2 regions of the Paenibacillus rhizoplanae genome follow, and region 2 is predicted to be linked to the other one. Evidence: a T-box and tRNA genes for the amino acid it is inferred to sense, from the RefSeq annotation. Region 2 holds a T-box; the other holds one or more tRNA genes.
What was found. The T-box of region 2 lies ahead of ACFSX3_RS25010 (arginine--tRNA ligase). A T-box ahead of a tRNA ligase gene usually reads a tRNA of that ligase, here a tRNA-Arg.
Positions count from the first base shown of each region.

Region 1 (16,169 bases), on a different contig from region 2:
ACTTCGCCCCCTCAACGAGTGAAACGAAGGAAGCAGGCTGCAGGCTGGCACCGCCGACTAGAGCGCCGTCGATGTCGCTTTGACTCATGTACTCCGTTACATTCTCAGGCTTCACGCTGCCGCCGTATTGGATACGAACCGCTTCCGCTGTTACTTCATCGTACAGACCTTTAACAAGGGTACGGATATAAGCAATAACTTCGTTGGCATCCTGGGAAGTGGAGGATTTACCTGTACCAATCGCCCAGATTGGCTCGTAAGCGATAACTACGCTTGCTGCCTGCTCTGCACTAAGACCGGCAAATGCAGCTTCTGTCTGAACCTTACATACGTCCTTAGTCTGATCAGCTTCACGCTCTTCAAGCTTTTCGCCTACGCAGACAATTGGAGTAATGCCGTGACGGAATGCCGCATGCATTTTTTTGTTGACGATCTCGTCCGTCTCACCGAAATAAGCACGGCGTTCGGAGTGGCCGATAATAACATACTCTACGCCAAGATCTTTCAGCATTACGCCGCTGATCTCACCTGTATAAGCGCCGTTATCTTCGAAGTGCAGGTTCTGTGCACCAATTTTGATGGTGGTGCCTTGTACTGCTGCAACCAGTGCAGGCAGATTAGTGAATGGCGCGCAGATAACAGTCTCTACGCCTGCCACTTCCGCCTGGCCTTTGATTTCAGCGATGAAGCCTTCGGCTTCCGGAACAGTTTTGAACATTTTCCAGTTGCCTGCAATAATAGGTGTTCTACTCATAGTGATGTATTGCCTCCCTCTTCGGTATTACTTGTCGTTCAGTGCTTCTACACCTGGAAGAGCCTTGCCTTCCATGAACTCGAGCGATGCGCCGCCGCCAGTGGAGATGTGATCCATCTGGTCTGCGAGGTGGAATTTCTCAGCAGCTGCTGCGGAATCTCCGCCGCCGATAACTGTGTAGCCTTCAGTAGTTGCGCAAGCCTGAGCTACGGCAATAGTACCTTCAGCAAATTTATCGATTTCAAATACGCCCATAGGTCCATTCCATACAACCAGCTTGGAGTTTTTGATAATATCGGCATAGATTTCACGAGTCTTAGGACCGATGTCCAGACCTTCCCAGTCTGCAGGAATCTCTGTTACATCTACAATCTTGGTGTTGGCATCTGCACCGAACTTGTCAGCGACAACAACGTCAACCGGAAGCACGAAGTTCTTGCCCAGCTTCTTAGCTTTCTCGATGAATCCAAGCGCTGCATCAATCTTGTCGTTGTCTACCAAAGATTTGCCGATTTCGTAACCTTGAGCCTTGGTGAACGTGTAAGAAAGGCCGCCGCCAATCAGTACATTGTCAGCCAGAGTCAACAGGTGGTCGATAACGTCAATCTTGTCTTTAACCTTGGAACCGCCGATGATGGCAGTGAAAGGACGTTCCGGGTTAGAAAGCGCCTTGCCGAGAACGGACAATTCCTTCTCCATCAGAAGACCGGATACTGCAGGCAGGAAGTGAGCGATTCCTTCTGTCGAAGCATGGGCACGGTGAGCTGCGCCGAATGCGTCATTGACGAACAGGTCAGCCAGTTCAGCGAACTGCTTAGCCAGTTCAGGATCATTCTTCTCTTCGCCTTTGTAGAAACGGACATTCTCAAGTACAAGCACATCGCCATCATTCAGTTCAGCGATTTTCGCTTTTACCGCTTCGCCAATCGCCTCATCAGCTTTAGCTACCGGTTTGCCGAGCAATTCAGACAAACGGACTGCAGCGGATGTCAAACGCATGGAATCAACGAATTCGCCTTTAGGACGACCCATATGGCTGGCCAGAATGACCTTTGCACCGTTCTCAATCAGGTATTTAATTGTTGGAAGGGTTTCGCGGATACGGGTATCATCAGTGATCTTGCCGTCTTCCACTGGCACATTGAAATCTACACGCACGAATACGCGTTTGCCTTTTACTTCTACATCACGGACACTTTTTTTGTTCATGATTAACATTTCCTCCACACCCAAAATTGGTTCCTTCACGAAGCCATTTCACACGAATCCATTTGATTTAGAAAGAGCGGAAACAGACTTTCCTTGTTTCCGCTCTATTGTACTGCTTATATGAAATCGGTCTTATTTAGCAAGCTTAGCGAATTTCTCCAAAGTACGAACCAGCTGTGCAGTGTAGGACATTTCATTGTCATACCAAGCAACAGTTTTAACCAGCTGTTTGTCGCCAACAGTCAGTACTTTAGTCTGAGTTGCATCGAACAGGGAACCGAAAGTCATACCCTTGATGTCGGAAGATACGATTTCATCTTCAGTGTAGCCGTAAGTTTCTGGGTCAGAAGCTTCCTTCATGGCTGCATTGATTTCTTCAACGGTTACGCTCTTATCCAGAACAGTAACCAGTTCAGTCAGGGAACCTGTAGCTACAGGCACACGTTGTGCTGCACCGTCAAGTTTGCCCTTCAGGGCTGGAATAACCAAGCCGATGGCTTTAGCAGCACCGGTAGTGTTAGGGATGATATTCTCAGCAGCAGCGCGGGCGCGTCTGAAGTCGCCTTTTGCGTGTGGAGCATCAAGAGTATTCTGGTCACCTGTGTAAGCGTGGATAGTAGTCATCAGGCCTTCGATGATACCGAATTTGTCGTTCAGAACTTTGGCCATAGGAGCCAGGCAGTTCGTTGTGCAAGATGCGCCGGAGATTACAGTTTCGGAACCGTCAAGGATGTCATCGTTAACGTTGTACACAACTGTCTTCATGTCGCCTGTAGCTGGAGCGGAAATAACTACTTTCTTAGCTCCGCCTTTCAGGTGCTTCTCAGCGGCTTCTTTAGTTGTGAAGAAACCAGTACATTCCAGAACGATATCAACGCCAAGCTCGCCCCAAGGAAGTTCTTCAGGGTTGCGGTTCGCCAGAACCTTAACATCTTTACCGTTAACTTTGAAGAAGCCGTCATGCACTTCAACATCGCCTTGGAATTTACCTTGAGTTGTATCATATTTAAGCAAATGAGCAAGCATCTTAGCGTCAGTCAAGTCATTGATTGCTACCACTTCGATACCTTCTACATTTTGAATACGGCGGAATGCAAGGCGTCCAATACGTCCAAAACCGTTAATACCAACTTTTACACTCATTGAATAGTTCCTCCTAGATTTCGTTTTATTTATTCAAGACAGGCCGTAAGGCTCGTCAAGACAACAATGTTAAGTATAATGCATAAACCCTTTGCGCGCGCCCCATTTAATGGAATCTATAGGACCTTTTGTAGCTGTGTGTCGATTTCCTTACCGATTTCGACAGCAGCCGCCTCGTCGATGACGAGAATATCCTCTTGCCCGAACCGCAGCATCGCATGAATGGCCTTCGCCTTGCGTTTGCCTCCGGCAATACCGATAACGACTTCTGTACGGATAATGTCTTCCAGGCGCAGCCCCATGGTCAGCATAGTGTGAACCACTTCGCCGTCCTCATTGAAATAGTATCCGAAGGATTCGGCTACAGCGCCCTCGCCCTGAATCTCTGAGATCGTCCCGGAGTCCAGCTTGCGGCGGTGGGTCATTTCAATGGCATCACCTATTCCATGTACAATAATACGCGATCTGCGGATAATTTGTACAATCTCTCCAATATTGGAGTCCTGCGCAAGCGACTGATAAGCATCTCCGCTAAGCAGATCGGGCACATGCAGCAGACGGTAATTGGCGCCAATCCGCTTGGCTATGGTTGAAGCAATGGTGTTGGCCTGTATCTCCATGCTCTCTCCCAGTCCTCCACGCGCCGGAACGACCCAGGCGTCCTTATAGGAAAGGGGGAGCGGCGGGCTCAACTGATCGGCCATCTCGGCCAGGGTTGATCCGCCGGTGACGGCAATCGTGTCGTCACTGCGCAGGACGCTGAGCAGTGCCTTGGAGCCTGCGCGCCCCAGTTCACGCTTGGTGAACGGCGATGTCTCACAATCGCCAGGTACCACAATTACTTTGGTGAGACCGTACGTAGTACGAATTTTCTCTTCCAGATCATCCAGGCCGAATAGGCTCTTGGCGATCGGCTCCAGCAGGTCAAGCAGTCCGCGACCGGCATCGCTAATGCGCATACCGACGCTCTCGATCTCAATGAGCCCCTGCGATTTCAGAAGATCCGTCTCGGCACGCAGCACCCGCTCGGTCATATCAAGCGATGCGGCTAACGTTCTGCGCCCAATAATATCGGACAGCATGATCTGATGTAGAATCGTATACCGTCTCTTAAGGGTTTCCATGAGATCAGGCAGAAGCTGCTTTTGGATTTCCAATAGATTACGCATGCTTTCACTCCTGCAACTTCGTCTTTCTCTTATCCCTTGTTCATGGTCTCAAAATGTCCCGGGTTAACTTTTTAAGTCCCACCCTTATTCTACCCAAAACTGACGCCGAGTGCAAGTGTTCCGAGACTATAATTCTCAGCCCGCTTTCATCTTATACATGGGCTTGTCCGGCGATCTACAGGCTGGAGGCGCTCTTCTCCATGTCTTTCACCTATCTTTATGAAATAGAGAAAAACTATTTCCTGCTGGATGCTTAATACACATTGCTTTTATCCGGGATGTGTATTATAATAATTTCTGTTGCGCCCGTGGTCCAATGGATATGACGTAGGCCTCCGAAGCCTGAGATCCAAGTTCGATTCTTGGCGGGCGCGCCATTATTTTCAAGTTTGTACATAATTTAGTGACGATTATATTATATTTAACCAATGAGCCCACTTAAGGGCTCTTTTTTTTGAAAGTAAGTTTGACTTTCTTTGACTTTTTGTTTGAATTTGTTTATCATGTGGTTAATACGGTAACAGTAAAAATGAACACATTCGAAGCACCAATTTCAAGGAGGTTTTCCACGTGAGTTATATTCCTATGGTAGTAGAACAGAGCAACCGCGGTGAGCGCGCTTATGACATCTATTCCCGCCTGCTGAAGGACCGCATCATTTTCCTTGGAACGGAGGTTAATGACGTGGTAGCCAATTCCATCATCGCACAAATGCTCTTCCTGGCTGCCGAGGACCCGGATAAGGATATTCACCTGTATGTAAACAGCCCCGGCGGTTCCATCACAGCGGGTATGGCTATATTTGATACAATGCAGTACATTAAGCCGGATGTCTCCACCATCTGTGTAGGTATGGCTGCTTCCATGGGAGCGTTCCTGCTGAACGCCGGCGCCAAGGGCAAGCGCTTCGCCCTCCCGAACAGCGAAATCATGATTCACCAGCCACTCGGCGGTGCTCAGGGCCAGGCTTCGGATATCGAAATCCGCGCCCGCCGCATCATCAAGCTGCGTGAGAAGCTGAATCGTATTCTGTCCGAACGTACGGGCCAGCCGATTGAGAAGATCGAGAAGGATACCGACCGCGATTACTTCATGAGCGCTGCAGACGCTGCTGAATACGGCATCGTGGACAAGGTAATTGAGAAGACCCTGCCAACAGGCGTATAAGTACCCGCTCCAATGAATACACAAAAAGGCTGCAACAGACCGGTCAGGTCCCGTTGCAGCCTTTTTGTTATGCCTATACATGAGCTACCTCAAGCCCCCGTACCCCAGGGCATCCAGCTTGCCTGCGATTACGCGGTAGCCTCTCCCGTTCGGGTGAATATGGTCCAGGAACAGCAGCCCCCGCTCATTACCGGCAAATTCATGATATATCGAAGCAAAACCTACGTTATTACTGTTGTAGCCTGACGCATAGCGGTTAAATTGCCGTACCCATTCTGTTGCTTCGTCCACCTGAGGGTATGGATTGTAGAGGCCTACCAACCGGATGATATAGGGGCTGCGTGTACCTGCTTTGAGCTGTGTAAGGGTGCCCATGATGTCGCTGTAATTGCGCTTGCAATCCCGGAGCGCCTGCTGCAGCAAGCCCTGGAATTCACCGGGCCTGGGCCCCGCTGCCCGGGCTGCCTTAATCAAGTCATTGCCGCCAATGGACATCGTAATGATCTGCGCATCCTTCACTGCTGCCCGGTAGACATTAGAGGTCCTCAGCCGCTGCTTCAGTCCCCCGGTAGTCAGACCGTTAACGCCAAGATTCGCCGGCACCACCGGCGTGCCCAGCCTCACTTCCGCCATCCGGCGGTAGATGGGGACAAAACCATTCCCGGGCAGCGCCCCGAAGCCGGTTGTGAGTGAATCTCCGATAGCCGTATAGGCATAGACCATAACCTTCCCTCCCCGTTATAAGCTGCTTGCCTCCTATAGCTTATGAACAACCGGGTGAAGTGGTAACGGCAGGGCAGGCTGAATAGGCCCTGCACATGAAGAATGCCCCTGCTTCTCCCGGAGGAGATGCAAGGGCATCCTGGATAATCGAATTTATTATTTCAGCGCTGCAAACGGACTGCTTCCATCCGGCAACAATTCCTTGAAGCCGAAGGTGAATTCCGGGAAGCCTGCGGCATATGCAGTGTATTCGTATAACTGGAAGAAGAGCACCGCTTTGCCGTCTTTTAGATAGAAGTACTTCTCGGTATTCAGGCCGTTGAACCCGCCCAGATATCCTCCGTTAGCTTTGATCTCGGTGGCCAGCTTGGCATTAAGCTGTTTCTTGTAATTAGGGTTGGCCCCGAACAGGTCGCCCAGCAGCAGGCGTTTACCGTCTTTGAGCGAGAAGGTGAAGGCATTGCGGTAAGTCATCCCATGAGCACCGCCGGTATACCCGTATTGATTAGTGATCAGGCTGAGCACGCCATCCTGGTTATACGTGACCACATAACCGCCTTCGAATTCATACGGCCGGTCATCCTTCGACCGCTTGGAGATTTGATCCTCAGCATCCTTCGCATAGCTCAGAACGGTCTGCTTGATCAGATCATTGATTGCCTTCTCTGCTTCTGCACTTGCCAGGCCACTGACCTGCGGATAATCCAGCTTGATTGGCGCATCCTTATGATCCTTCACATAGCTCACAGTCTTGATCGTTATGGCATTCTGCGTTTTTTTCATTACATTCAGCCGTCCTGTAGCTGCGCTCCAGTCCCCTTTATAGCCCATGTAATCACTTAACAGTTCGAATGGTACATAGAGCCGGTTATTCAGTTGTTTGCCCTGATATTCGCCGATATAATAGTTGTTCACACTGATCATAATGCCGTAATCCATGTTCGCCAGCTTCATTTGCGCAGTACCTGTTCCTATGGAGTAGGTCTTCTCCGCTTTATCATAAGAGAGCGGCATCCCCAGCGCATCGCGCAGGAAGGTTACCGGCACCCATACTTTTCCCTCTTGAACAATCCCGGTCTGCGTTACGGCCTTACCGTTTACCTTCAGTACTACTGAAGAGGAGTTGGCCTTGACCTGTGCGGCCGCTGGAGCAGCTTCCGTAATGCCTGCCTGAAGTACTCCTGTGCCTCCTAGCAGGATTCCTGCTGCGAGCATCCCCGCACCCCATCTGCGCATGTATTTCTTTGAGTTCGAATTCATTGTTATTTCCCCTTCCACCTGGTGGTATGATTAGTCATGATGTGTGTTCCTTCGTATCACTGTTCCTATTATAGTAAAAGAACGCGCGGGGGATGTTACAATCCGCCTTACAGTTTCTTAAGGTTTGCCGTGATTATCTAAAGATCCTGTTACCTCAATTTAAACAAATTGAGAGCTTTACATAGCGCATATGTGCATATATATACATTCATATAATTATATAAAAGCGCCTGCCCCGCTATAACAGCAGAGCAAGCGCTTCTTAGAAAACATTTTATTTCAGTTCATACGTTACACTCAATTGGGTAGTGACCTTAACCTGCCCGGGCTCAACAGAGCTGCCAGCATTGTTATCCATGGACATCTTTTGTACAGAGGCCGCTTCAGCATAGACTACCGGATGGTTCCCGTCATCGCTCTGCACGACAGTGACTACCTGACCCAGTCCGCGCTTGGATGCTTTGGCGATAGCAGATGCTTTGACATCTGCATTCTGCATAGCCTTCTCAATCGCCTGGGCTTCAAAAGCCGATGGATCTTCAATGGCAAACCGCACATTGCCGATGTTGTTGGCCCCAGCTGCAGAAGCAGCATCCAGCAACTGTCCGACCTTCGTCAGATCCCGGTAGGATACCTGCAGGGTGTGCTGGGCGTTATAGCCTTTTACCTTCTGGCCGTCCTTCTCACTGTAAGTGTAATTAGGCTGTACGTAGAACTGGGTGCTCTGAATGTCCTTGTCCGCAATGCCCCAAGTGGTCTTGAAGAGGGCGTTCAGCTTGGTGATCTTCGCCGCTGTGCCTTTCTGCGCTTCTTGCGCGGTATCGGCAGTGGTGCTCACCCCGATGGAGAGATACGCGATATCCGGCTTGATCGACAGCTCGCCCTTGCCTACCACGTTCACAATATTCTTCTGCACCTCGTCGGCGTAAGCCTTTTCAGGACCCTTCACCACTCCGCTCAACCCCATTCCTCCAATCATCAAGCTCGCTGCCAACAGTACCGACCCAATCGATTTACCCCATTTTCTCATGCTTGCCATCTCCTTTCGATTCGTTTAAGTGTTATTACCCTCTAGACGGGACAGCATGGTAAAAGTTGCATGAGCGATGTACGATATTTATTTTTTATTTCTTCCCCGTCCCGATCCAGAACCGCCGGATGACATTTCCGTCCTCCTCTATATATTCGCTATCCTCGATACCGCCATTCCTGCGGATTGTCCGTTCCGATGCGGTGTTGATGGCATTGCAGCTGCATCCCATACCTCTCCTCACCACTAAGCTGATATGAAAAAAAGCCCCTAAGGGCTTTCGGTAAAACAGTGTAACATTTATTGATTCTCGAGCTCTTCCTTGCTTACCAGACTGGTCAAAGCGGTTACAGCCTGTTCCGCATCTGCGCCGTCTGCGCTGATATAAATCTCCGTACCGGAACTGATCGCAAGGCTCATAATGCCCATGATACTCTTGGCGTTCACTTTTTTATCGTCTTTTTCCACGAAAATCTCCGACGAAAACTTATTAGCTTCTTGCACAAACAATGCTGCCGGCCGAGCATGGAGCCCCGTCTTCAACCGAACAACTACCGGGTGCTTTGTCATGAAACGCTTACCCCCTATTTGAGATCTGCCCAAAAATTTCACATTAATTTTATAATATTATATCATTATAACGCATACCGCACTAGAAAAAAAATAATCAGCCGCCGCGGACCTTGTCCGCCAGCTCATCGATTTTGCGCAAACGGTGGTTCACACCCGATTTACTGACTGTCCCGCCCAGCATATCCCCGACTTCCTTGAGGTTAATATCCGGGTGAGCCAGTCTAATTTCGGCAACCTCCCGCAGCTTATCCGGCAAGCTTTCCAGACCCACCTCGCGCTGCAGCAGCTTGATGTTCTCAATCTGGCGTACCGCCGCACTGATCGTCTTGTTCAGATTGGCCGTTTCGCAGTTCACAATCCGGTTAACCGAGTTGCGCATATCGCGCATGATCCGCACATCCTCGAATTTGAACAGCGCCTGATGAGCGCCGATCAGACTGAGGAATTCGATGATCTTCTCGCCTTCCTTGATGTATAGGATGAAGCCTTTTTTGCGTTCTATGCAGCGGGCATTCAGGTGAAATTCACCAGCCAGCTCAACGAGCGCTTTGCAGTGCTCCTCATACATGGAAGCGATTTCCAAGTGATACGAAGAGCCCTCCGGGTTATTCACCGAACCGCCGGCCATGAAGGCCCCGCGCAGATAGGCACGCTTGCAGCAATTCTTGCCGACAATCTCCTCATCAATCCCGTCCGTGAAAATAAAGCCCTCAGAGACAATCCGCAGATCCTTCAGGATCTCCTGGACCTGGTTCGGGATTCTTACAATATAGACGTTATTCTTCTTCAAACGCATTTTTTTACGCACGAGCAGCTCGATATGGACCTGGTAATATTTCTTAAGCAAAGAATATACCCGCCTTGCAATCGCGGCGTTCTCCGTCGAAATGTCGAGAACCACCTTTTTGCTCGAAAGCTGCACCGTACCATTCATTCGGATCAGCGCTGACATTTCTGCTTTCTCGCAGCAGGGCGGGCTCTCGACCATCGTCAGCTCTTTTTTGGTAAGGGCCGCAAAAGACAAGGGGCTCACCTCTTTCATGTTAACTCTTTCTGTTAATCCAATCCTGCACCAGCTGGAAAATATGATGACTCAGCTTATCTGTATCATGCCGCAAATAGGTTTTGAATAATACCAGTTTATCGGCAATCACCTTATAACCGTTGCCGTCCACGGCCTCGCGGTCGAGCTGCACCGGACGGGCGCCCTTCTCAGCATATTTGAGCTGAACCTGCTCCGGGATCTCTCCGTCATTCACGATCACATAATCGAACAGATGCAGCCCAATGTGGTCATATACCGCCTGAAGATGGTCATTAACTGTATAATTATCCGTTTCGCCCGGCTGGGTCATCACATTGCATACAAAAATCTTAATCGCCTCTGAAGCCACTACGGCCTCTGCCAGCTTCGGCACCAGCAGATTCGGTAGAATGCTGGTATACAGACTGCCCGGACCGAGCAGAATAGCGTCTGCGTTGCGGATAGCCTCCAGTGCCTCCGGCAGCGGCTCTACATCCACTGGCTCCAGGAACACGCGCTTGATGACGCCGCCCGCCTCCGGAATTTTGGATTCGCCGGTAATCAGCGTGCCATCCGCCATCTCGGCATGCAGAATTACGGCCTCTCCAGCCGCAGGCAGCACCCGGCCGCGAACAGCGAAGAGCCGGCTGAGTTCCCGGACTGCCGTAACGAAATCCCCGGATATGTCGGTTAACGCAGCCAGAATCAGATTGCCCAGGCTGTGTCCTGCTAAGCCTTCTCCGCTGCTGAAGCGATACTTCATAATCTGCGCCATCAGAGGCTCAACGTCAGCCATAGCCGTAAGTACGTTGCGGATATCCCCGGGCGGCGGCATCTGCAGCTCACTGCGCAGAATTCCGGAGCTTCCCCCGTCATCTGCGACAGTTACGATCGCTGTAATATCCAGCGGCTTCTCCTTCAGCCCCCGGAGCATTACGGAGAGTCCGGTACCGCCGCCCATCACGACAATCTTCGGACGCTCTCCTTGTTCTTCAGCCACTATTCATCCCTTCTCTCATCAATGCCGGTCGCGTTCAGAATCCCGGTGGCTGACTGCTACCGTTTCCGTCTCACTAACCCCCAGCATTTTGCCCAGATATTCAGCTATCGCTACCGAACGATGTTTGCCGCCGGTACAGCCGATACCGATAATAATCTGCGATTTGCCTTCCTTGCGGTATTGCGGAATAAGGAATTGAAGCATGTCTAGCAGCTTGGTCAGAAAGGTCTGCGTTTCAGGCCATTTCATCACATAGTCATACACCTCGTTGTCTTGGCCTGTCTTGGGCCGCAGCTGATCCACATAATGCGGATTAGGCAGGAAGCGGACGTCGAACACCAGATCGGCATCAATCGGAATCCCATACTTGAATCCAAACGAAGTAATGTTAACCGAGAGGGTGCTTTTCCCGAGGTGGGAGAAGCGTGACACTATTTTTTCTTTGAGCTGGGCAGGCTTCATGCTGCTGGTATCCAGGCACAGGGTAGCTGAATTCTTCAGCTCCTCCAGCATCTGGCGCTCCATGCGGATGCCATCCAGCGGCATGCCCTTGGGAGCAAGCGGATGATGCCTCCGGCTCTCCTTGTATCGCTGTACAAGCACTGAATCTGTGGCGTCCAGGAAAAGGATCTCACACCCGATCGTTGACTCATCCTTGATGTAGGCCAGAGATTCCGACAGGGCGGTGAAAAATTCCCGGCCTCTAAGGTCGATGACCAGCGCCACCTTGGCGATTTTACCCTTGGACTGCTCAATCAGTTCAGCGAATTTCGGGATTAGCACAGGCGGAAGATTATCCACGCAGAAGAACCCCAGATCCTCCAGGCTCTGCACAGCAATCGTCTTGCCCGCACCCGACATGCCTGTAATGATAATTAGGGTGGCATGAGCAGGCAAGGTATGCTCGAGGTCGGTCATTACAGCATCCCTCCCTAAGATTAGTATATGAATAATTCCAGTCTTTTAAGAACGCAGCAGCAGACCAGCCGCTCCAATAATACCCGCATCATTGCCAAGTGCTGCAGGCACAATAGTAACTCCGGTCTGCAGCGGTGCAGGCGCCAGCTTAGCGAACACCCGGCGGACTTCATCAAAGAGAATATCGCCTGCCTTGGAGACCCCTCCGCCGACGATGAATACTTCCGGGTTCAGAACAGCAGCAACGGAAGCCATCGATTTGCCCAGATAGAAGGCCGCCCGGTTCACAATCCGCAGCGCAGCCTCATCGCCTGCCTTGGCGGCATCGAATACTTCCTTCGCGGCGATTCTTTCAACGGTGGACAAGGAGGTACGGTCCCCGCGTGCTACAGCATCGTTCGCCATGCGGATAATGCCTGTCGCTGAGGAAACGGTTTCCAAACAGCCCATGTTCCCGCAGCCGCACTGGATCGCTTCCAGATCGGGCACCACGGAGATATGTCCAAGCTCGCCGGCCAGACCGGCAAAGCCCTGATACACCTTACCATTAATAATAATACCGCCGCCGACACCCGTTCCGAGCGTATAGCAGACACAATTCTCTATGCCGCGTCCGGCACCGCTCCAGGCTTCGCCCAGTGCAGCCACGTTGGCGTCATTGTCTATTTTGACTGGCTTGTTCAGACGACCCTCCAGAATGGAACGGATCGGCACATCTCTAAATCCTATGTTGGGCGCAAGGATGATGATGCCTTCACGAATATTCGTAAATCCGGCGAGTCCGGCTCCCACACCGGCCAGCTGGTCCCAGGAATACGGAGAGTCTTCAACAATCTGGCGTACATACTTCTCGATATTGTCGATGACAGCCTCAGCGCCATCCGCAGTCCCTGTCGGACCCTCGTAAGTGTGCAGCAGGCTTCCCTCGGCATTACAGATTCCAACCTTAATCGTGGTACCACCTAAATCCACGCCAACGTAGATAAGTTCAGACATGTTACAAGCCACCTTTTTCTATGCTAAAATAGTTAATCCTACGTACCCACTATAATAGAAGGCTCCCCTGCGGTCAAGGAAAGGCGATACACCCGGGGCAATGGGCTTCAGTTCTTATTTGTTAACAAAAAGACTTTCTCACCAGGCAGGCAAGAAAGTCCGTTCATTCTCTTCTATTGTAGGGTGCCAGATACCTTAATGCTATTCGGACAAAATCCGCTTCTGGCCCTCAAGGGCCCGGATTGGTGCGATATTCTGGGTGAATTCCAGCGTCCCCATATAACGGCCGTCTGCATCCCGCACAGCGAAATAACGGATATAGATGAATTTATCCTTGATGTTAATCCAGAAATCCTCGGCATCCTTCACTCCGGCCTTGAAATCAGCCAACAGCTTCTCAACAACATGCACGCTTTGCGGCGGATGGCAGTTCTGCACGGTGCGGCCGATGACGGCCTTCGTCCGGGCGAAGATTCGTTCCTTGCCATGCGAGAAGTAGCGGACGACATCGTTCTCGTCGATAAAGGTGAGGTCGACCGGCAGATGATTCATCAGCGTCTCAAGCTGGTGGAGCGACAGCAGCCCGGTCTCGAACCGGATGAAGCCCTGCGGGGACAGACCTTCCCCTTCTTCCGCCGGAACACCGGCGCCCTCAGGCTCCGCCGCACGTTCCGGTATCCATTCTTGGTCCGGCGCTGTCAGGCAGAAGCCGATTTCATCGCTTTCGCGGGCGATTTTGACCCACTCATCCTCAGTCAGCTTATCCAGCGCCATCGGGAGCAGAATATTCTCTTCCTTGAAGATCATCTCATTGACTTCCTTAATGATCTCTTCCAGTGCGGCTGTAATCTGCCCACTGTCCCCGCCATAGGCGCTAAGCGCCTTCTTGGCTTCCTTGATCATATTGCGGATTCCGTCATCGACTCCCCACATTACCTTCGTAGGACCGTAAATGCCGTACTTTTCCAGGTAAGGAAACAACAGATTCTCCTTGCGGCTGTAGTGCTTGTCGAGATCCAGCAACAGACTCAGGTCCTCCAGCAGCTTGAAAATAATCTCATCACTGGCGTTCTTCTTGAACTTATCCGCATGCAGCTCCAGCCGGAAGTTGACCAGACGCTCGATCTCGCGGTTCTCCAGCTTGAACGTATGCACGGGATGACCGGGCTGCTCCTCGGGCTTAGAAGAACGGTGAATCTGTTCAATCGAGCCCTTGAAGATTGCCGTATGCACGGAGCAGAGGCGCTGTACTTCCTCTACCGGAATGCCTTCCTCGGTCATCAGGGAGTGCTCCATGGCGGAGATTTCCTCCACCGTAACATCGCCTACCGCTTCTTCAAAACGCGCCTTAACCTCCTCCACGCTTTTGCCCGCATGCAGCTCCTTGATGATCTCTCTCAGCATAGCCTGGCGGCGTGTCTGTTCCTGCACATCGACCTCGCGGTTATTAATCAGTTCGCTCATCGTAATCTCTCCTTCTATTCTATAATCTCGAAACCATGCTGCTGAAAGGCCAGCCGAACGGTTTCCAGCTCTATTTTCTTTAATTTCATTCCTTTGGACAGGGTCATGAATCGTCCTGCAGTCTGCAGCATTCCAGGCTTCGTAATATCACGAAAACCCAGTTCCACCATGATCTCAACAATTTCCGGGTGCCTGCTTACCAGCTCAAAGACCGATTCATCCAGCTTCAACGCTTTGCTCATCCTTTTGCACACCTCACTAATGAGAATTCTTCTCAACACCAGCTTAGCATAGGGTACAGAGGTGAATTGTGATTGTAATCACTAACTACAAAAAGACTATCCCCGCCAGCCTTTCAGCTCGGGAGATAGTCTGAGAATGTTACGATTCCGCTGTATTAGCAGCTATGTTAGAGCGATTTGCTCCATCTATGGGAATTACGGATATCATGCGAAATCCGCATGCTGCAGAATTTAGGGCCGCACATCGAGCAGAAATGCGCCTGCTTTGCCCCCTCCGCAGGCAGGGTCTCATCATGATACGCCTGCGCCCTTTCCGGGTCCAGGGAGAGATGAAACTGGTCGCGCCAGCGGAACTCGAACCGCGCCTTGGACAGCGCGTTGTCCCGGTCCTGCGCACCCGGATGTCCCTTGGCGAGGTCTGCGGCATGTGCAGCAATTTTGTAGGTAATGACTCCTTCGCGCACATCATTCTTGTCAGGCAGGCCTAAATGCTCCTTAGGTGTAACGTAACACAGCATTGCCGTTCCAAGCCCCCCGATTATCGCTGCCCCGATGGCCGACGTGATGTGATCATAGCCGGGTGCAATATCCGTAGTTAGCGGACCGAGGGTGTAGAAAGGGGCTTCGTGGCAAATCTCAAGCTGCTTGTCCATATTCTCCTTGATCTTGTGCATTGGCACATGGCCCGGACCTTCGACCATAACCTGAACATCGTGCTTCCAGGCAAGCGCCGTCAGCTCTCCCAGCGTCTCCAGCTCGGCGAACTGAGCTTCGTCATTGGCATCAGCGATAGAACCGGGACGCAGGCCATCTCCCAGCGAGAAGGCCACATCATACGTCTTCATAATCTCACATATGTCTTCGAAGTGTGTGTACAGGAAGTTCTCCTGCTGATGGGCCAGGCACCAGGCGGCCATAATCGATCCGCCCCGGGACACGATGCCGGTCATTCTCCGGGCAGTCAGCGGAATATAGCGGCGCAGCACTCCGGCATGAATGGTGAAGTAATCCACCCCCTGCTCCGCCTGCTCAATCAGCGTGTCACGGTAGAGCTCCCAGGTTAAGTCCTCGGCTATGCCGTTCACCTTCTCCAGCGCCTGGTATAAGGGCACTGTACCGACCGGCACAGGAGAATTGCGGATAATCCACTCCCGGGTGGTATGGATCTTGGAGCCGGTGGAGAGATCCATGAGGGTATCAGCCCCCCAGCGGGTCGCCCACCGCATCTTCTCCACCTCCTCTTCTATAGAAGAAGTGACCGCAGAATTTCCGATATTTGCATTGATCTTCACCAGGAAGTTACGGCCGATAATCATCGGCTCACTCTCCGGGTGATTTATATTGGCCGGAATAATCGCGCGGCCCGAGGCAACCTCATCCCTTACGAACTCCGGCCGGGTATTCTCGCGGATCGCAATATACTCCATTTCCGGTGTTATAATTCCTTGCCTTGCATAATGCAGCTGAGTCACATTACCGCCTGTATAGGCCCGCCGG
Region 1 covers NZ_JBHUKY010000041.1:6,146-22,314, forward strand. Annotated here, with positions in the region: gene tpiA (triose-phosphate isomerase) at 1-754, opposite strand, end outside; gene ACFSX3_RS22195 (phosphoglycerate kinase) at 782-1,963, opposite strand; gene gap (type I glyceraldehyde-3-phosphate dehydrogenase) at 2,096-3,106, opposite strand; gene ACFSX3_RS22205 (sugar-binding transcriptional regulator) at 3,223-4,275, opposite strand; tRNA gene ACFSX3_RS22210 (tRNA-Arg) at 4,578-4,652, shown strand; gene clpP (ATP-dependent Clp endopeptidase proteolytic subunit ClpP) at 4,846-5,442, shown strand; gene ACFSX3_RS22220 (GDSL-type esterase/lipase family protein) at 5,527-6,165, opposite strand; gene ACFSX3_RS22225 (PdaC/SigV domain-containing protein) at 6,322-7,425, opposite strand; gene ACFSX3_RS22230 (SIMPL domain-containing protein) at 7,700-8,455, opposite strand; partial or broken gene ACFSX3_RS22235 (GNAT family N-acetyltransferase) at 8,550-8,675, opposite strand; gene ACFSX3_RS22240 (HPr family phosphocarrier protein) at 8,756-9,025, opposite strand; gene whiA (DNA-binding protein WhiA) at 9,123-10,052, opposite strand; gene ACFSX3_RS22250 (gluconeogenesis factor YvcK family protein) at 10,072-11,013, opposite strand; gene rapZ (RNase adapter RapZ) at 11,071-11,970, opposite strand; gene ACFSX3_RS22260 (ROK family glucokinase) at 12,016-12,966, opposite strand; gene ACFSX3_RS22265 (DUF438 domain-containing protein) at 13,168-14,430, opposite strand; gene ACFSX3_RS22270 (DUF1858 domain-containing protein) at 14,445-14,672, opposite strand; gene thiC (phosphomethylpyrimidine synthase ThiC) at 14,840-16,169, opposite strand, start outside.
Region 1: it encodes a tRNA-Arg, which carries the amino acid that the T-box ahead of ACFSX3_RS25010 (arginine--tRNA ligase) is inferred to sense. The anticodon was not compared.

Region 2 (16,149 bases):
TGAGAACCCAAGGCGCCAGCCGGGGACGTTGGAGCATAAGCTTCGGGAGGAATACTTCGCAATCAGCCCGAATGGGCTGTATCCCTTCCGGGACGTCAAAGCAGCAGCCTTCCTTCGGGAGGGCTGTTTTGTTGTCCGGAGGATGAGAACCCCGCTTTATTTTGAGTAGGATCAACGTGGGCGCTTGGGTGGACGCTCCGCGAACGGACCGTTGTTACAATCGCTGTTGTCTCCAGATTTTATTTTATTTCCCTAATCGGAAAAAATCCGGAGACAAAGGCGACCGCTATCGCTTTTACACAATCGTTCCGTCCGCTCCACTGTTTAAGCGGTATACGGATACATAACATCCCAAAACTCAAAAAAATGTCCTTTAGTAAATGGAAGAAACAGCAACCAAAATAAAAAGCTTGTACATCAATATAGTATGGACAAATTATCTCTGAATTCACCGGAAATGGGCCGAATGAGGAGCACAAGTGCACCTGAATTCACCCAGAAGTGAGCTAAATGAGTAATCAGGTGTAAAAGTGCACTTGAATTCACCCAGAAGTGAGTTAAATGAGTAATCAAGTGTAAAAGTGCACTTGAATTCACCGGAAGCGGGCAAAATGAGAAAATGAGGTGCAGAAGTGCACCTCATTACGCCAGATGCCTCCAGAAGTGGGCGGATGGAGAAGGGGGGAGCCGTGCAAGCTGCACGGACCCGCATAGGTTCCTGTTCATTCATCCGCTAGAGTAGTTGGTTCTTAAGATGATAGAGACTTAGTGTGTCTACATCCGCTCGGGCTTAGGCAGACCGAGTACGTCGAGCGCCTCGCCCAGCGTATCGGTGAAGCTCCGGGTCAGCCACAGGCGGAAGGTGATGCTGGCTTCACCGCCTTTTAGAATCGGACAAGCCGAGTAGAAGTTGCTGAACAACGAGGCCAGGGAATAGGCATAGTTACAGATCGTATTCGGCGTAAGCTCCCGGCTTGCTGTGTAGAGTGTGTCCTGCCACAAGCTGAGCTGTCTGAGCAGAGCAAGCTCAGCTGCTTCGAGCTGCGCCGGGAACAGCGGCACGCCGCCAACGCCAGACTCGCCAACGCCGAACTCGCCAACGCCAGACTCGCCAACACCGTTCTCGCTCCCGCCGCTCTCGCCCCCGCCACCCGCCGCAGCGGCCTTACTAAGCACGCGCTGCGCCCGGGCGTAGGCATACATCAGGTAGACGCCGGTGTTGCCGGAGATTTCCATTGCCTGCTTGAAGTCGAACACAATCTCGGTGCCCAGATTGAAGCGCAGCAGGTAGTAACGGATGGCAGCGGTGGCGATGAGCCGGCTGGACAGGCCGTTTTTGTCCGAACGGGTGGATTCAATCATGTCTTCCATGAGCCGGACCAGCTCGGTTACCTTAATGCCGACTCCCTGGCGCCCGGACATGGCGTAGGAGCTTTTGCCGCTGGAGGTATCAATGCCCAGCCCTGCCGCAGAAGCGGGACTCAGCGAGACCACCCCATAGCTGACATGATGCAGCGCGTCTGCCTGCACACCGAATCCCAGTGCCTTGAGCGCCTGCTTGACCATCAGCTGCGGATATTCCTGCCGGTAATCGATGACGTTCACGACCTGGTCCGCCCGTCCAAAAGGCAGAGCCTGTCCGCTCAAGCCGGTCGTCCACAGTCCGCTCTGAAATTCGCTGTAGCTGAAGTCCTTCTCCAGCAGTCCGAACTTCCACAGATGATAGGCAATGTCCTTGGCGGTATAGGTCAGAATTCCGTTCGAGCGCACCAGCACCTTATCCTTCTGATGCTCCTCCTGCGTGTCCGGTGCGGTGTCGTCAGCAGGTTGCTTCAGAATCCAGCAGCCTGCCAGCTTGCCTTCCGTCTCCTGCACGAAAATCTCCGTCTGCGACAGCAGCTCGAATGCCGAGGACCAGAAGCCCTCCTTCAGAATGCTGCTCTCCCACACCAGCAGATCGTAGTCAATGCCGAACCCCCGCATCTCCTCTACATGCTCTTTCACGATCTGCCCGGCGACGAGGTTGCCAATCCAGGCGGTATTGCCATGGCCCTCCTCCAGCGCATGAAGAATCTCGGTCCGCTTCTGCACCATCTCCGGCTGCTGCGCGTACGTTTTGTTAATCTCGGCATAGATGTCCCAGCAATAGTCCCCGAACCGGACATGGGCTCCCTCCAGCGGAACATTCAGCAGACCAGCTACGGTATCTGCCAGCTGATTGCCGAGATCATCCACATAGTTGTGCACCTCAACGGTATGGCCGGTCGCCCGCAGTACTCTCACCAGCGCATCCCCGATACAGGAGTTTCTCAGGTGGCCGATGTGCAGGCTTTTATTCGGGTTGACGGAAGTATGCTCGACAATCACCTTCAACCCCTCAGCACCCTTAGGCAGCGTGAAATTCCCCTTCGCCCGTGCCCAGGCCTCCCAATCCAGATACATATTAATAAACCCCGGCCCGGCCACCTCGGTTCTCAGCACCAGTCCCTGAACAGAGCCCGAAGCTTCGAGCTCGGCAACGATCAGCCCGGCGATAGCCAGTGGAGCTTTGCGCAAGGGGCGGGCGAGCTGCATGGCGATATTGCTGGAATAATCCCCGTGGTCAGCACTCGCCGGCTGCTCCAGGGCAACATTTACTTCTGCGATGGCGGGCACGCCCAGGGTTAACGCGATTGTGTGAACAGACTGCTTCAGACTTTCTTGGATAAGCTCACTTAGCATTGGCATGAATAACAACCTCCTGAATAAAATAACGACAAAAAAAGCCTTCATCTCCTAAGAGACGAGGCTTGTGCGCTCGCGGTACCACTCTCGTTGCTGAGCCTGACGGTTCAACCACCTTACAGGTTAACGGTCCTCGGCCGGGGCTTCCTACTCTAAGGTTCAGAAGTCCATCTCACGGGTGCGCTTCATGGTTCTAATCTGTACCGGCTTCCACTTTCCCGGCTCGCTGGGGACTAGATATAAGACCATTACTCTCCCGGTCATCGATTGAATATGGATTTGTATCAGTATAGCGAATTTCTGGAAGAAAGCAAGAGCAGATTAGCGTGCAGCAGGAGTCCTCCGGTTAAGAATTACACATCACTAGGCGCCCCTGTCAGATTCTTGATGTCCGTTGAACCGTAAATCAGCAGCATAATTACAATGACCAGCAGGAGTCCGCCGGCAAATCCTTCTCCGTCAAAACTGTCCATAGCCCCGTTCCCTCACTTTCACTTCCGTATGTGTTCAGGTGTTTTCGGCTTTCTTTTTCAAAGCGGTCATGATCTCGTTCAGCGTCAGGCTGCTGTTGTCATCGAGGAAGCTGACCAGTTTATCGACGTTGTCACTGCTTAGCTCGCTTAAGGTTTTATATTTGCCGACCAGACTGACGAACATCGACGCGTCCGTGTACATCTGGATAGAGTCTACTTTCAGCTTGCCGGTCAACAGAAGGGCAGCTACGGCAAATTCAAGCCCTTTTGGCGTTTGGGTTTTGGAGCTGGGCGGCGTTTTTTTGGCGGCGGGCTTCTTTCCTTTTCCTGGAGGGGGCATGGGAGTCCCTTCTTCCGTTCGGCGTTCGTCTGCAGAAAGCGCGGCCCATGGGCAGTCTTTCCTTATTCAAAGGATATGCGTGCCTGCGGTCATTGGTGATTAGGCTCAGGCCTGTGTCCACACCGTTATAGGAAAGTCCGAATATGAATATATCGTACTTTGACACTAGAACTTCAAGGGAGGACGATACAGGATGGCGATTTTATCAACAGGACCGATAGAGAACAATGCCGTTTCGGGAGTCAGACCTACGCAGACGGTGACGGTAAGAATAGTGAAGCGGAGTGCCCCGGGCAGCGCTACTATTAGTATTCAAGGGTATGTGCTGGGCACCACCAGAACGCTGTATGTCAGTGAGGTGATTGAGGTTGCTTCGAATCAAGTGGTAACCCGGGATTTTTTTGCCGATCTGAATGCCTATGAATTTGTGTTCATCACTGGAGAAGTAGACGAAGATGAGCTCGGAATATCCGTGTGGGGCAAGACATCAACCGGCCAGCTGGTGAATGCACACCGTGTAGTGACGCATGAGAAATTAAGCTCAGACGTATAGAGGGTTAGGGTATTATTCTGGACTTGCCAGTTGTAAAATGAAACAGGGACCTTTCAGAGCTACTCGCTCAGAAGGTCCCTGTTTAGATTTGCTAGAGCAGAGGGGGGCTACACCAGGTTGTTCAACTCAGATGGAGAGGATCTCACGGATATCCTGCTCGCTCAGGCTCGACAACGCCTCCTGCCCCGGCTGGATCACCTCGTCAATCAGGTTTTTCTTTTTCTGCTGCAGCTCGTACATTTTATCCTCCACCGTACCCTGGGCTACCAGGCGGATGACCTGGACGATCTTTTTCTGCCCGATCCGGTGGGCGCGGTCGGCGGCCTGCTGTTCAACCGCAGGGTTCCACCACAGGTCATAGAGAATGACCGTGTCAGCGCCGGTCAGGTTGAGGCCGGTGCCGCCTGCCTTCAGCGAGATCAGGAACAGGTCGCGCTCGCCTTCATTGAAGCGGCTGCACAGCTCAACCCGCTGGGAGGCCGGGGTCTGTCCGTCCAGATAGAAATGCGGAATCCCGAGCAGCGCCAGCTCGCGCCCGATCATGCCAAGCATCTGCGTGAACTGCGAGAAGATCAGCATCCGCTTGCCGGAGCTGCGGCATTCGTCGATGATCTCCAGCAGCTGCTCGAATTTGCCGGAGCCCCCGGTATATCCGTCTACGAACAGGGCCGGATGGCAGCACAGCTGGCGCAGCCGGGTCAGTCCGGCCAGCACCTTGATCCGGCCATTGCCGAAGCTGTCGCTGTCCAGATGCTTGAGCGCTTCTTTGCGCAGCCGGGCCAGGTAGGCGACATAGAGCCGTTTCTGCTCCGGCAGCAGTTCGGAGGCCTGGATGGACTCGATTTTGTCCGGCAGCTCCTTCAGCACATCGCTCTTCAGGCGGCGCAGCAGGAAGGGGCGGGCGCGTCTGGCGACCGTCTCCCGGGGCAGGTCATGGAAGGCCTTCTTCCCGGGGAACAAGCCGGGGAAGACGACGCTGAAGATCGACCACAGGTCCTCCAGCGCATTCTCCACCGGTGTACCCGTCAGCGCAAAGCGGTAGCGGGTCTGAAGCAGTCTGACCGCCTGTGAAGTCATAGTCTCATGATTCTTGATCATCTGTGCTTCATCCAGAATGAGCGTGTGGAACGACCGCTTGGCATACTCGTCCACATCTCTGCGCAGCAGCGGGTAAGAAGTAATAATGACATCATGCCCGGCCGTGTTCCGCACGGTCCGGCTGCGCTCACCGGCGGTGCCGTCGGCAATGACCGCCTGAATCTCCGGGGCGAAGCGCTTCAGCTCGTTAAGCCAGTTATAGAGCAGGGAGGCAGGCGCTACAATAAGTGCAGGCACGCCGCTCTGCCGGATGTCTTCCAGCATAGAGAGCAGGAAGGTGATGCTCTGCAGTGTTTTGCCGAGGCCCATATCGTCCGCCAGAATCCCGCCGAAGCGGTAATGGGCCAGCGTCCTCATCCACTGGAAGCCGTACTGCTGATAATCCCGCAGCACAGAAGCGAGACTCTCGGGTACAGGGAAGTCCAGATTCTCGGGACTCGCCATATTAGCCAACAGCCGCCGGAAGGAGCGGCCGGTCTGGATGTTCTCTCCCTGGACGGTGCCCGCATGGAGATGGAGGGCGCGGACCAGCGGCAGGGAGAACTCCGTACTTCGGATATCCACGCTGCGGACGCCCAGCTCGTTCATCAGCGCGACAATTTCCTGGAACTCTGCGGTATCCAGCGGGAGCAGGGCTCCGTCCTTGAGCCGGTGGTATTTACGCTTTTCCTGGAGAGATTTCAGGACCTCTGTAATATCCTTCTCCGTGATGCCCTCCATGGCGAACTTGAAGTCCAGCCAGTCGGTCTTCTCGTTCCAGCTCAGGCTGACCTTGGGCGCAGCATGCTCCGTAAGCACCCGATCCTTGACCGCAGTGGTCGCATAGACCTGAAGCAGCGGTTCCAAGAGCGGGATGGTATGGTGCAGGAAGTCGAATTCCCCGTCCTCGTCACGCATGATATATCCGCTCTCCGTCCGCGAGAAGGACTCATGCGCCATCAGGTCCAGAATCCGCCGCTCCGCTTCCCCGTCCCGCATCAGAATGACCTCGCTGCTCCGCTCATGCGCCTTCTCCTCGAGCGGGTTGATCACAATCCCGCCGTACTGGAATTCCAGCCCGGCCAGCAGCCGGTCCCTCACCCGGTCCAGGTATAGCCTGGCGTGGAGCTGGGTCTGGACGATGCGGTCTGCTATAGCGCCCGTAATGCTTACCCTGCCAAGCTTCTTCAGCCCGGGAATGACCGTTTCCATGAAAGGCTCCATCTGCTCGGGCGCAATCGCCAGGCTGTCCCGCCGGCTGCCGCTGAGCATCCGCTTCAGCTCGGAGAGACGCCCGCATTCCTGCGCCGGGAGCTTCAGCAGCCTGCCTTCAGTCAAGACCAGCCCGTAGCTCTCCAGAATCGTAAGCTGCTCAAGCCCCCGGACATCCAGCCGGTAGCCTTCCTCCTGTGCCTGGTCGAACTGGAAGCTAAGTGGCAGCGGCTCCTCCGAGAGGGACAAGCGCTCAAGCAGAAGCTCTCCATGTTGAAGGCGTACAGCAGGCGCTGCTTCTAGTGTGGGATACAGACTCTCCCAGAAAAAAGGGGTCACCGGCAGCAGCCGGTCATTTCCCGGAAGGCTGGAGCCGGTAGCATACGGATTGTTGAGTCTGTTGTAGACCTTCTCATTCTGCATGATCTCAATCAGCTTCAGCAGGACCTCATTATCTTCCTTAGAGAAGCTGTGCAGGGCGGGATCATAGCTGAAATGCGCTGTGAACTCAAAAGGCTCGCCCCGGTGAACCTGCTCCAGAAAAGGTCTGATCTTCTGCGCGATATAGAGGCGCTTAGGACCCAGCTTCATTTCAATTCCAAGCATCGTGCTGCTGTAGCCGATGGTGAAGGGCCGGCAGATGAACTCGACCTGGAGCGGTGTCCGCAGATCGATATACGTGCCTGCACCGCTTGGCCGCTGCCGCCCTCCGGTGAATATTCCGAGCATGCTGCTCACCAGCTGGCGGTCTCCGCTGCGCTCCCTGTGCTCTGCCCCGGAGGGGCCGGGGCTGCCTTGCGCCAGCGGCGGACTGCCAGCCCTTGTAGGGTAAGCCTCCTCCGCATCTGCCTGCATATCCTCAGCCGGTTCAGCTCCAGCAGCCCGGCTGCGGTAGAGGACCATCACCAGCGCCGCCGCAATATGCTTGCAGAAGGGTCCGCCGTGATAGTACGCCGGGCACGTGCATTCTCCCTGCACATCCCCGTCGCTGTCGATAAGCAGCGCAATCTCATGGCTCTCCAGCCCATGAACCTCAGCGCGGTATTTGGAATATTCGTCTTCCTCGGTATGCTCTGTATAGACAAGGTCCACCTTATGGGCATGATAATAAGCCATCCCCTGATCAAAAGCGGCATTGCCGCACAGCAGCTTAATTACCCGCTCCGGCACCTGAAAACCCACGTATACTCACTTCCTTTTATTGCTTCTGTCTAAGCCATACCTCGGCATTATGCCGTGCCTTAAGATTATCCATTCCCGCCGATCCCGTGCAGGATGAAGCTTACGGTCTGTTCAATCTCTGCCTCATCGTCCCAGTCCTGCTCCGGCATCAGCAGCAGCCGGACCAGCAGGTAGCCGACAATCGCTGAGATCGTGAAGCGGATGATCGCAGGAGTAGGCGCGTCAATCACCTCGCCTTGCGCCTTGAAGTGCTCGGTGATTGTAGTTACACGCTCCAGAACCTGCTCGAAAATATTCTCGGTCAGCTGCTCCTTCAGCGCAGGCTGGAAGGGGATCTCCTGAATGAGAATTTTGACGATTTTCAGATTCCTGCGGACGAACTCCAGCCGGTTCAGCATGAAGGCCTTGAGAAAGGCTTCGTAGCTCTCGAACGGCACATCCAGCACACCGCTGAAGTTGCGCAGCACGAACGGGGCAATCATCCGGCTCATGGTAGGGACCACGATGGCGAGCAGCAGCTCTTTTTTGGTCCGGTAATAACGGAAGATCGTGCCTTCGGCCACGCCGGCCTTCTGGGCAATCTCACTGGTGGCGGCTGCCGAGAACCCCTTCTCTGCAAAAACATCAATCGCCGCCCGCAGAATGGACAGCTGCTTGGGCGTGACCTGCTCCTTCTCGCTGAGGTCCAGCAGCTCCTGGACCCACTGGTCTTGCTCCAGCTGCCCCTGATCGGCAGCAGGGTTATTCTCCATCAATAGAACCTCCAGACTCTTGCAGTTCCTCCTAGTGTACCATAGCCCGTTCACCCTTTACATTCTGCGGTGCTTGCGCAGAGCCAGCACATTCAGCAGCATGAACAGCAGGGAGAAGGCGATCAGCATGAACACATCCCCGGCGATATCACTCCAGCCTCTGCCGCGTACCATGATATCCATCAGTGCCTGTGAGCCGTAATACATGGGAGTGGCGAGTCCAATGCGCTGGAGCCAGAGCGGCAGGGTATCCAGCGGAAACAATCCGCTCAGGAAGATCTGCGGCACAATGACCAGGGGGATGAACTGGATCATCTGCAGCTCATTGGCGGCGAATGCCGAGAGCAGGGTGCCGAGCGTCAGCGCCGACATCGACAGCAGCAGCGTCATCAGCAGCACGTAGCCGAAGCTGCCCGTCATCATAATCCCCAGCACCTGGATGGAGAACCAGGAGATCAGCAGGGCCTGGAAGACGGTGAAGATGCCGAAGCCGCAGACATATCCGGTGACGATCTCCCAGCGCTTCAGCGGGGTGGAGAGCAGACGCTCCAGCGTGCCCGTGGTCCGTTCGCGCAGGAAGGAGACACCGGCAATCAGGAAGACGAAAAAGAAGACAAACACCCCGATCATAATCGGCCCAAAGCGGTCAATCGTCTTCATATCCTCCGCGCCGTAGAGGTAGCTGATCTGCGGCTGGAGCTGCCCGCCGCCTGGCGCTTGCGGCCGGAGGCTCTGCGCAGCTTCCTGGAGCGCCATGATCACAGCGCGGTTAGCCGCCGGATTGCTGCCTTCAAGGACAACAGCGGGAGCGTCTCCCTTCATGGTAAGGAGAGCATCGATGTCGCCCGCCTTCAGGGCGGCCTGCCCGGAAGCTTCATCGGCATAGCCGGTAACCTCAGCCTGCTGGGCTTCCAGCGCTGAACTGAACACTGCCGCGCCGCCGGAGACGCCGATCTTCGGCTCATAAGCATCGCTGCCGAACACCAGGCTCATGAGGCTAAGCACCAGCAGGGGAGCGATGAACATCAGCGCCATGGTTCTCCGGTCATGGATGAACTGCTGCAGAATTCTCAGGGTAATCGCCCGGATTCTCATCGGCGTACACCTCCATAGTAGAGGAAGGCTTCCTCAATGCTGGCAGTGCCGGTAGCCTGAAGCAGTCCGGCCGGAGTATCGGCCGCCAGCAGTACACCGTCCCGGATCATCGCCAGCCGGTCACATTTCTCCGCCTCATCCATCACATGTGTGGTCAGGACAATCGTTGTTCCCTTGCGGTTCAGCGCCTTCAGCTCCTTCCAGATGGACTGGCGCAGCACCGGATCGATGCCGACGGTCGGTTCATCCAGCAGCAGCAGCGGCGGCTCGTGCAGCAGGGCAATCGCCAGGGACAGGCGGCGCTTCATGCCGCCGGAGTATTGGTCCACCCGTTTGCGGAGATGCTCCTGCAGGTTCACCAGCTCCATCACATCCCCGATCCGCCGCGTGCGGTTGCCGCCCTTCAGTCCATAGAGAGCGGCGAAGAACTCCAGATTCTCCTTGGCGCTAAGCTCGGTATACAAGGCATCCGACTGGGCCATATACCCGATTTGCTGTAGCATGGCAAGCTTCGGCATCCGCACACCCAGCACGGTGACCTCACCGGAGGTTACCTCGTCTATGCCCGTAAGCAGCTTGACCAGCGTGGTTTTGCCGGAACCGGATGGCCCCAGAATCCCGAAGGTCTCTGCCTGATTCACCTGTAGCGTAATATCCTTTAACACGGTTTTATTGCCAAAAGCCCGGTTCACATGAGTAACCGCAATGACAGGCTTTCCCTGATCCATGACAATCTCCTCCATCCGTCCGAATAATGAGTGAGCGCTCACTCATTATATTAATGATTCCTTGTTCAAAAGTAAATAAAATTGTAAGGATTATCCGTTACTCCCACCCTTCATCCGGGTAATAAAGAGGACATCCTATGTTTACCGGCATCCTGCAACCCAATTCACTAAAGGCGGTGGAATTATGGCTGGACATAAGCTGCTCCTTCCTCTAGGCGTGCTGCTGGCTGCGGCTGGACTTAGCGGCTGCGGCGATGCGGACAAGTCGGCTGGTGGCGGACGGTTTCATACCTTGGCAGACGAGAAGACTGAGGCAAGGCAATATCTGCCGGAGGACCTGCCGATTCCCGAAGGGGCAGGCATTACTTTTACCCAAGGTGAACAATCAGAGGGGAAGAAATCCTCCATGCTGATCTATCAGACGAAGGAGAGTATGGCCGCTCTTGGAACTACATATCAGAAGTATGTAAGAGAGAAGGAGCTGGAACGCGGGACAGAGATTGTGGACAGCCGCAACCTGCTGATTAACGGTAAAGTGAACGGCTCCTATTCGTATTCTATTATTGGCAGCCCCTCGGATTCAGAGCGCGGCGGGAACGAGATTATCGTGACATGGATTATGAATTAACACAGGGTTTACAATAGGCCGGTCCGGGAAGATTCCCGGGCGGGTCTTCTTTAGTTTGGGCTTGTAATTATTTGTACAGTTAATATTTCCATAACATTCCTCCGCAACAGAATTGACACTCGTAGACGAAAATAACATTAGCAGTTACCTATAGGAAAAGGGTGAATCTAATTGAAGAATAGTAAATGGATCGGCGCGGCTCTGGCTTCCTCACTTCTCATAACAGGGGGAGCTGTTAGCGTTCTGGCTACAAGCAGCCATGTAAGTGCAGCAGCCGTGAAGACAGCCACAGCCGTAGAGGGCAGCATGACCTGGAGCATCAACGGTACGCCGGTTGCACTCAGCACCATCAACAGCGGCGGGTACAAGCTCTATTCATTAAGCCAGGTAGCCGCAGAGCTGGGAGCAGGACTTGTGCACGGCAGCAGCGGAATCCAGCTCAATGACAGCAAAGGTCTACATAGTGTACAGATCCAGGCTGGTGTGAAGAGCTATCAGGTGGATGGCGAAACCCTGGAATTCACAGTGGCCCCGGTTGTGCGTAACAGCAAAACGTATGTGGAGCTGACGAAGCTGGTTACGGCGCTTGGCGGTGAGCTTGCGGCCGATGACCATACGATCCTGAGCTTCGCCCGGCCCGCCGGTTCATTTGACACCCTTCACTGGAGCGCTGACGGTGGCCTGATTGCGAATCAGAGCGACGCTGAATCCACCCTGCTCTATAAATTTACCCAAACTCCAGGCAACTATGATCTGTTCTCTTCCAGCGAAGGTGCGGTGGATTTCGCAGTCTCTGCCGACCAGCAGTGGGGCGCATTCAGCGATGAGACCGGCCAGCTGAAGCTGATCAACCTGTCCACCGGTCTAATCAGTTCGCTCGGCAAGGACACCAGCGTGAAGACAGATATCGTGTGGTCCAGTGACGGCAAGACGCTCTATTTTGTCCAGGGCGACAAGCAGGAGAAGCTGGCACAGATTTCAGTAGAGACCGGAGAGGTCAAGGCTCTGCTCGAAGATAAAGTAGAGAACAAATCGGAGCTTCGGATATCGGCAGACGGCAAAAGCGCAGTGTACATTGTCAACATCACAGGTACCGCGAAGAATGATGCCGACAGCACAGAAGATTCACTAACCGTAGACTTCAGCAAGGCCGGAGAACAGCTCTATAAGCTGGATATTACCACCAAAGGTGCTAAGCCAGTAGCCTTGACTACTACACCAGACAACAAGCTGTATCCTGAGATTCTGGCAAACGGCAGCGTGTCCTACCTGAGCGCGGATGCGGACGGCAATGCCGCTAACACGCTGAAGCTGATTACAGCAGACGGTAAAAGCACAGATGTTGCCCTCGGTGCAGAGGCGAACTGGTCCACAGGGGTTAGCACGGGCCTCGTTGTCTCCGGAACTACAACGGACGGCAGCACGGTAATCTACTCTATTGCAGGCAGCGCAGCTCCGGTTGAACTGTACCGGACAGCCGAAGATGTATCGGAAGTAGCGGTATCGGCAGACGGCAGCAAGCTGGGGATCATCAGCGACGGCAAGGTACTGGTCATTCAGAACGGCAAAGCACTGCAACTGTCAGGCTCACCGGAAGCTGTTAATTAAACACAACATTTATCGGCGCACACCGCCGGGAGGAGAATTCAGACATGAAGATGTTCAAAAAATTCACAGTTACAGCACTCACCGCAGTTATCGCGGTTACCGCATCCTTTGCAGGGGTAGCCGCAGCAGCGGACAGCCTCAAGGGTAAAATCACCGTTAACGGTTCTACGGCTCTGCTTCCGCTGACGCTGCAGGCGGCCAAAGAATTCCAGAAGCTTCACCCTAAAGTGAAGATCGCCGCTTCCGGCAAGGGCTCCGTGACCGGACCGCAGGCCGTGAAGAAAGGCATTGCCGATATCGGAGCCTGCGACTGGGATGCCAGCATTGATGTTCCGGGCTTCAAGGCCTTTGACGGCCAGGTGGCGAATAAGGTCGCTGTGATTCCTTTTGCAACCATCGTTAATAAGAATGTCGGAGTAGACAACCTGACTACAGAGCAGCTCAAAGGCATCTACGCCGGGAAAATCACGAACTGGAAAGAGGTCGGCGGATCGGATGCGAACATCGTAGTGATCACCCGTGCCTTCGGCTCCGGGACCCGCGTGAACTATCAGGCCAAGGCGCTGGGCGGCGGAGACATCGTGAAGAAAGAGAAGAACTACAAGGAAACCGGCTCCAGCGGCGACATGAAAACAGCTGTAGGTACAACGCCTAACGCTATTGGATACATCGACCTTGTCTATGTAACCGGCGGCGATATCAAGGCTGTGAAGTTCAACGGTGTAGAAGCTAACACGGATAACGTAATCAACGGCTCGTACAAGATCTGGGCTTACGGCTACTATATGACAAAGGGCCAGCCGACCGGCGCGACCAAAGAATTCATCGAATATGTACAGAGCAAGAAGTTCCAGCAGGGCTCGCTCAAGAAGCTGAAGTTCATTCCAATCTCTGCTATGCAGTCCTAAGATCCTTGAACCAAGCAGGCACAATAGATTGATAGGTAACAGCGGCCAGCTCCGGGAAATACGGGGTTGGCCTCTTACAGGAGGGAAAGTATGGGGGCACCGGTTCATGGCCTGACAGCGAAGATACAGACAAGCCTAGAGGAAGTTAAACGTAACACCAAGCGGCACCGCAGACATCTGCTCGGCAACAGCATCTCCCGTTATTATTTCTTATTCAGCATCCTCGCGCTCTGTCTTGTGCTGGGACTAGTTATTGTATTCATCGGCAAAACGGCGCTGCTGCTCTTCACCCGCATCTCCCCGCAGGACTTCTTCTTCTCGTTCAACTGGACGCCGGAAGACGAGGCCTTCGGCGCCGCCGCCTTCATCGTAAATACATTGTCGCTTACCGCGCTGACCCTGGTCATTGCCGTGCCCATCTCGGTCGGGATGGCTGTGCTCTGCGCAGAGATTGCCCCGAAATGGCTGAAGAGCTTCATCCGTCCGGTGCTCGATCTGCTGGTCGGTATTCCTTCTATTGTATACGGCTATCTGGGCTTGACCGTGCTGCTGCCCTTCCTGCGCAGAGTCAGCGGAGAAGGTCTGGGAGACGGACTGCTCGCCGCCGCACTCGTGCTGGCATTAATGGTGCTGCCAACGATCTGCCGGATCAGCGATGATGCCATTGTTGCGGTGCCGCGAAAATACCGCGATGCTGCCTATGCGCTCGGCTCGACCCGCCTTCAGGTCATTATGCGTGTCGTTCTGCCCGCTGCCAGCCGGGGCATTATCTCGGCGGTGATTCTTGGCATGACCCGCGCAGTCGGAGAGACCATGGCGGTGGTGATGGTCATCGGTAATACGCCGCAGCTGGCGAAGAGCCTGTTCGCGCCCACCTCGGTGCTGACCAGTAATATCGTGATGCAGATTTCCAATGTGGAATTTGACTCCACCTGGAACTACTCGCTGCATATGATGGCCTTCCTGTTGCTGCTTATCTCGTTTGTGCTGATTCTGATTATCCGGCTCCTGGGCCGCAAACGGAGGGATGCCTGATGAACGGATTCACCCGCACACGCCATACGGCCAGAGCCCAGCGGCGTAATAAAATGGCGACCATCGGCTTCTACACGCTGGGCGTTCTGGTCATGCTGCTGGTCTTCTGGCTGCTGTTCACCATTCTGAGCAAAGGCTTGCCTTCACTCAGACCTGACTTCCTGCTCAAGCAGCCGGAGGAGATCGATCCCGGCGGCGGGATTGGTCCCGTCCTGTTCAACTCCTTCTATATCCTGTTCATCTCCCTCCTGATCTCCGTTCCGATCGGGATCGGTGCAGGGATCTATATGGCGGAGTACGCGCCGGATAATGCCTTCACGGGTGCGCTCCGCATCTGCGTGGAATCCCTGGCCTCGGTGCCGTCCATCGTGTTCGGCCTCCTGGGCCTGGCGATCTTCGCCGAGTACTTCGGCGTCGGCCTGACGATCCTCGGCGGGGGAGTCAGCCTGGCGCTGCTGAATCTGCCGATGCTGGCCCGCGTCACGGAGGAAGCGGTACGCGCGGTTCCCGGCGAGATCCGTGAAGCCGGCTATGCCCTCGGCATGACGAAGTTCCATGTCATCCGCAAGGTCGTCGTGCCGGTAGCCCTTCCGGCGATCGTCACCGGTGTCTGCCTGGTGGCCGGACGCGCCTTCGGGGAGTCGGCGGTCATTCTCCTGACCGCCGGACTCAGCACCTCCGGCGAGATGTGGGATTTCAACCTGTTCTCCCCAGGCGAGACTCTGGCTGTACATCTGTGGTATGTACAGTCTGAGGCCATTGTCGAGGATGCGCGGCAAATCGCGGATAAGTCTGCCGCCGTGCTGGTCTTTGTCGTGCTGCTGATTAACTTTATGTTCCGCTTTCCGCTGTGGCTGGGTAACCGCCGCCGGGGGCGCTGATCCTAAGAACGGAAGTATTCTTACGCTAATGAACAGGCTGCCTGCTGTGGAGGAATCCACACGGGCAGCCTGTTTGCTGTGAAATGGAGGAGTCTTTGGATTGCTCATGGAAGCTCTGAAACTTAACTCTGAGTCTCCTATCCCCCCGTCTGGATATGTTATAATTCGACTAAATAGGTGCAGGCTGGACTAGCCTGTGCCCATCCAAGGAGAAGGAGGAAGAACGCTGTGAGTACGCAGAAGAAGAGCCGCCGTAAGCCGAACCGGAAGCAGACGACCGCTTATCCATTGAACACGCCGCTGCCAAGACCGGAGTTTCTAGCCATTCTGCAGGCAGCCGATGAGATTATCGCCGCCGGAGGGCGTACGCTTTTGGCCAAGATCCTGAAGGGTTCGAAGGAGAAGAAGCTGCTTGAACTCGGCCTGGATCACACTCCCGCCTATGGCTTCTACCGCGAACTGACGATGGAGCAGACCCTGGAGAAGGTGGACGTCCTCATCGAAGCCGGGTATCTGAAGACCGAGCTGTCCGGGAAGCTTCCCCTGATCGAGTTCACCGTCTACGGCTGGACCGTCCGGCGGGAACGAAGAGCGGAGGAACTCCTGCGGGAGTGGGAGAACTGGCTGGACCAAGGGATCACGCCGGTCAGTATGGAGTATTTGAAGGACCGGAACCGGGGGATGATTCTGATGTTCCTGTTCAAAATCCTGTGTTCCGGTGCCCGGAAATACATTCCTTTTTTACAGCAATGGCAGCCCATAGAGTTCAGGAAGGTACAGGCTGAGATCAGGCAGGTAATAGCAGACCTGAATGAGCGCGAACGGCTGGTGGAGATGGAGTGGCATGAGCTGCTGCGGGAACGTGCGCAATCACTGATTGTACGTTCGCGCGATCCAGTGCTGCTGCAGTGTGCGGAATGCGGCTATCCGTATGTATTCGATCACCTTGATTT
Region 2 covers NZ_JBHUKY010000058.1:54,236-70,384, reverse strand. Annotated here, with positions in the region: gene ACFSX3_RS25010 (arginine--tRNA ligase) at 775-2,721, opposite strand; T-box leader at 2,776-2,997, opposite strand; gene ACFSX3_RS25005 (hypothetical protein) at 3,232-3,537, opposite strand; gene ACFSX3_RS25000 (hypothetical protein) at 3,731-4,090, shown strand; gene ACFSX3_RS24995 (DEAD/DEAH box helicase) at 4,217-7,561, opposite strand; gene ACFSX3_RS24990 (TetR/AcrR family transcriptional regulator) at 7,627-8,313, opposite strand; gene ACFSX3_RS24985 (ABC transporter permease) at 8,371-9,408, opposite strand; gene ACFSX3_RS24980 (ABC transporter ATP-binding protein) at 9,405-10,136, opposite strand; gene ACFSX3_RS24975 (hypothetical protein) at 10,321-10,764, shown strand; gene ACFSX3_RS24970 (stalk domain-containing protein) at 10,936-12,372, shown strand; gene ACFSX3_RS24965 (phosphate ABC transporter substrate-binding protein) at 12,417-13,280, shown strand; gene pstC (phosphate ABC transporter permease subunit PstC) at 13,371-14,315, shown strand; gene pstA (phosphate ABC transporter permease PstA) at 14,315-15,196, shown strand; gene ACFSX3_RS24950 (RQC-minor-1 family DNA-binding protein) at 15,425-16,149, shown strand, end outside.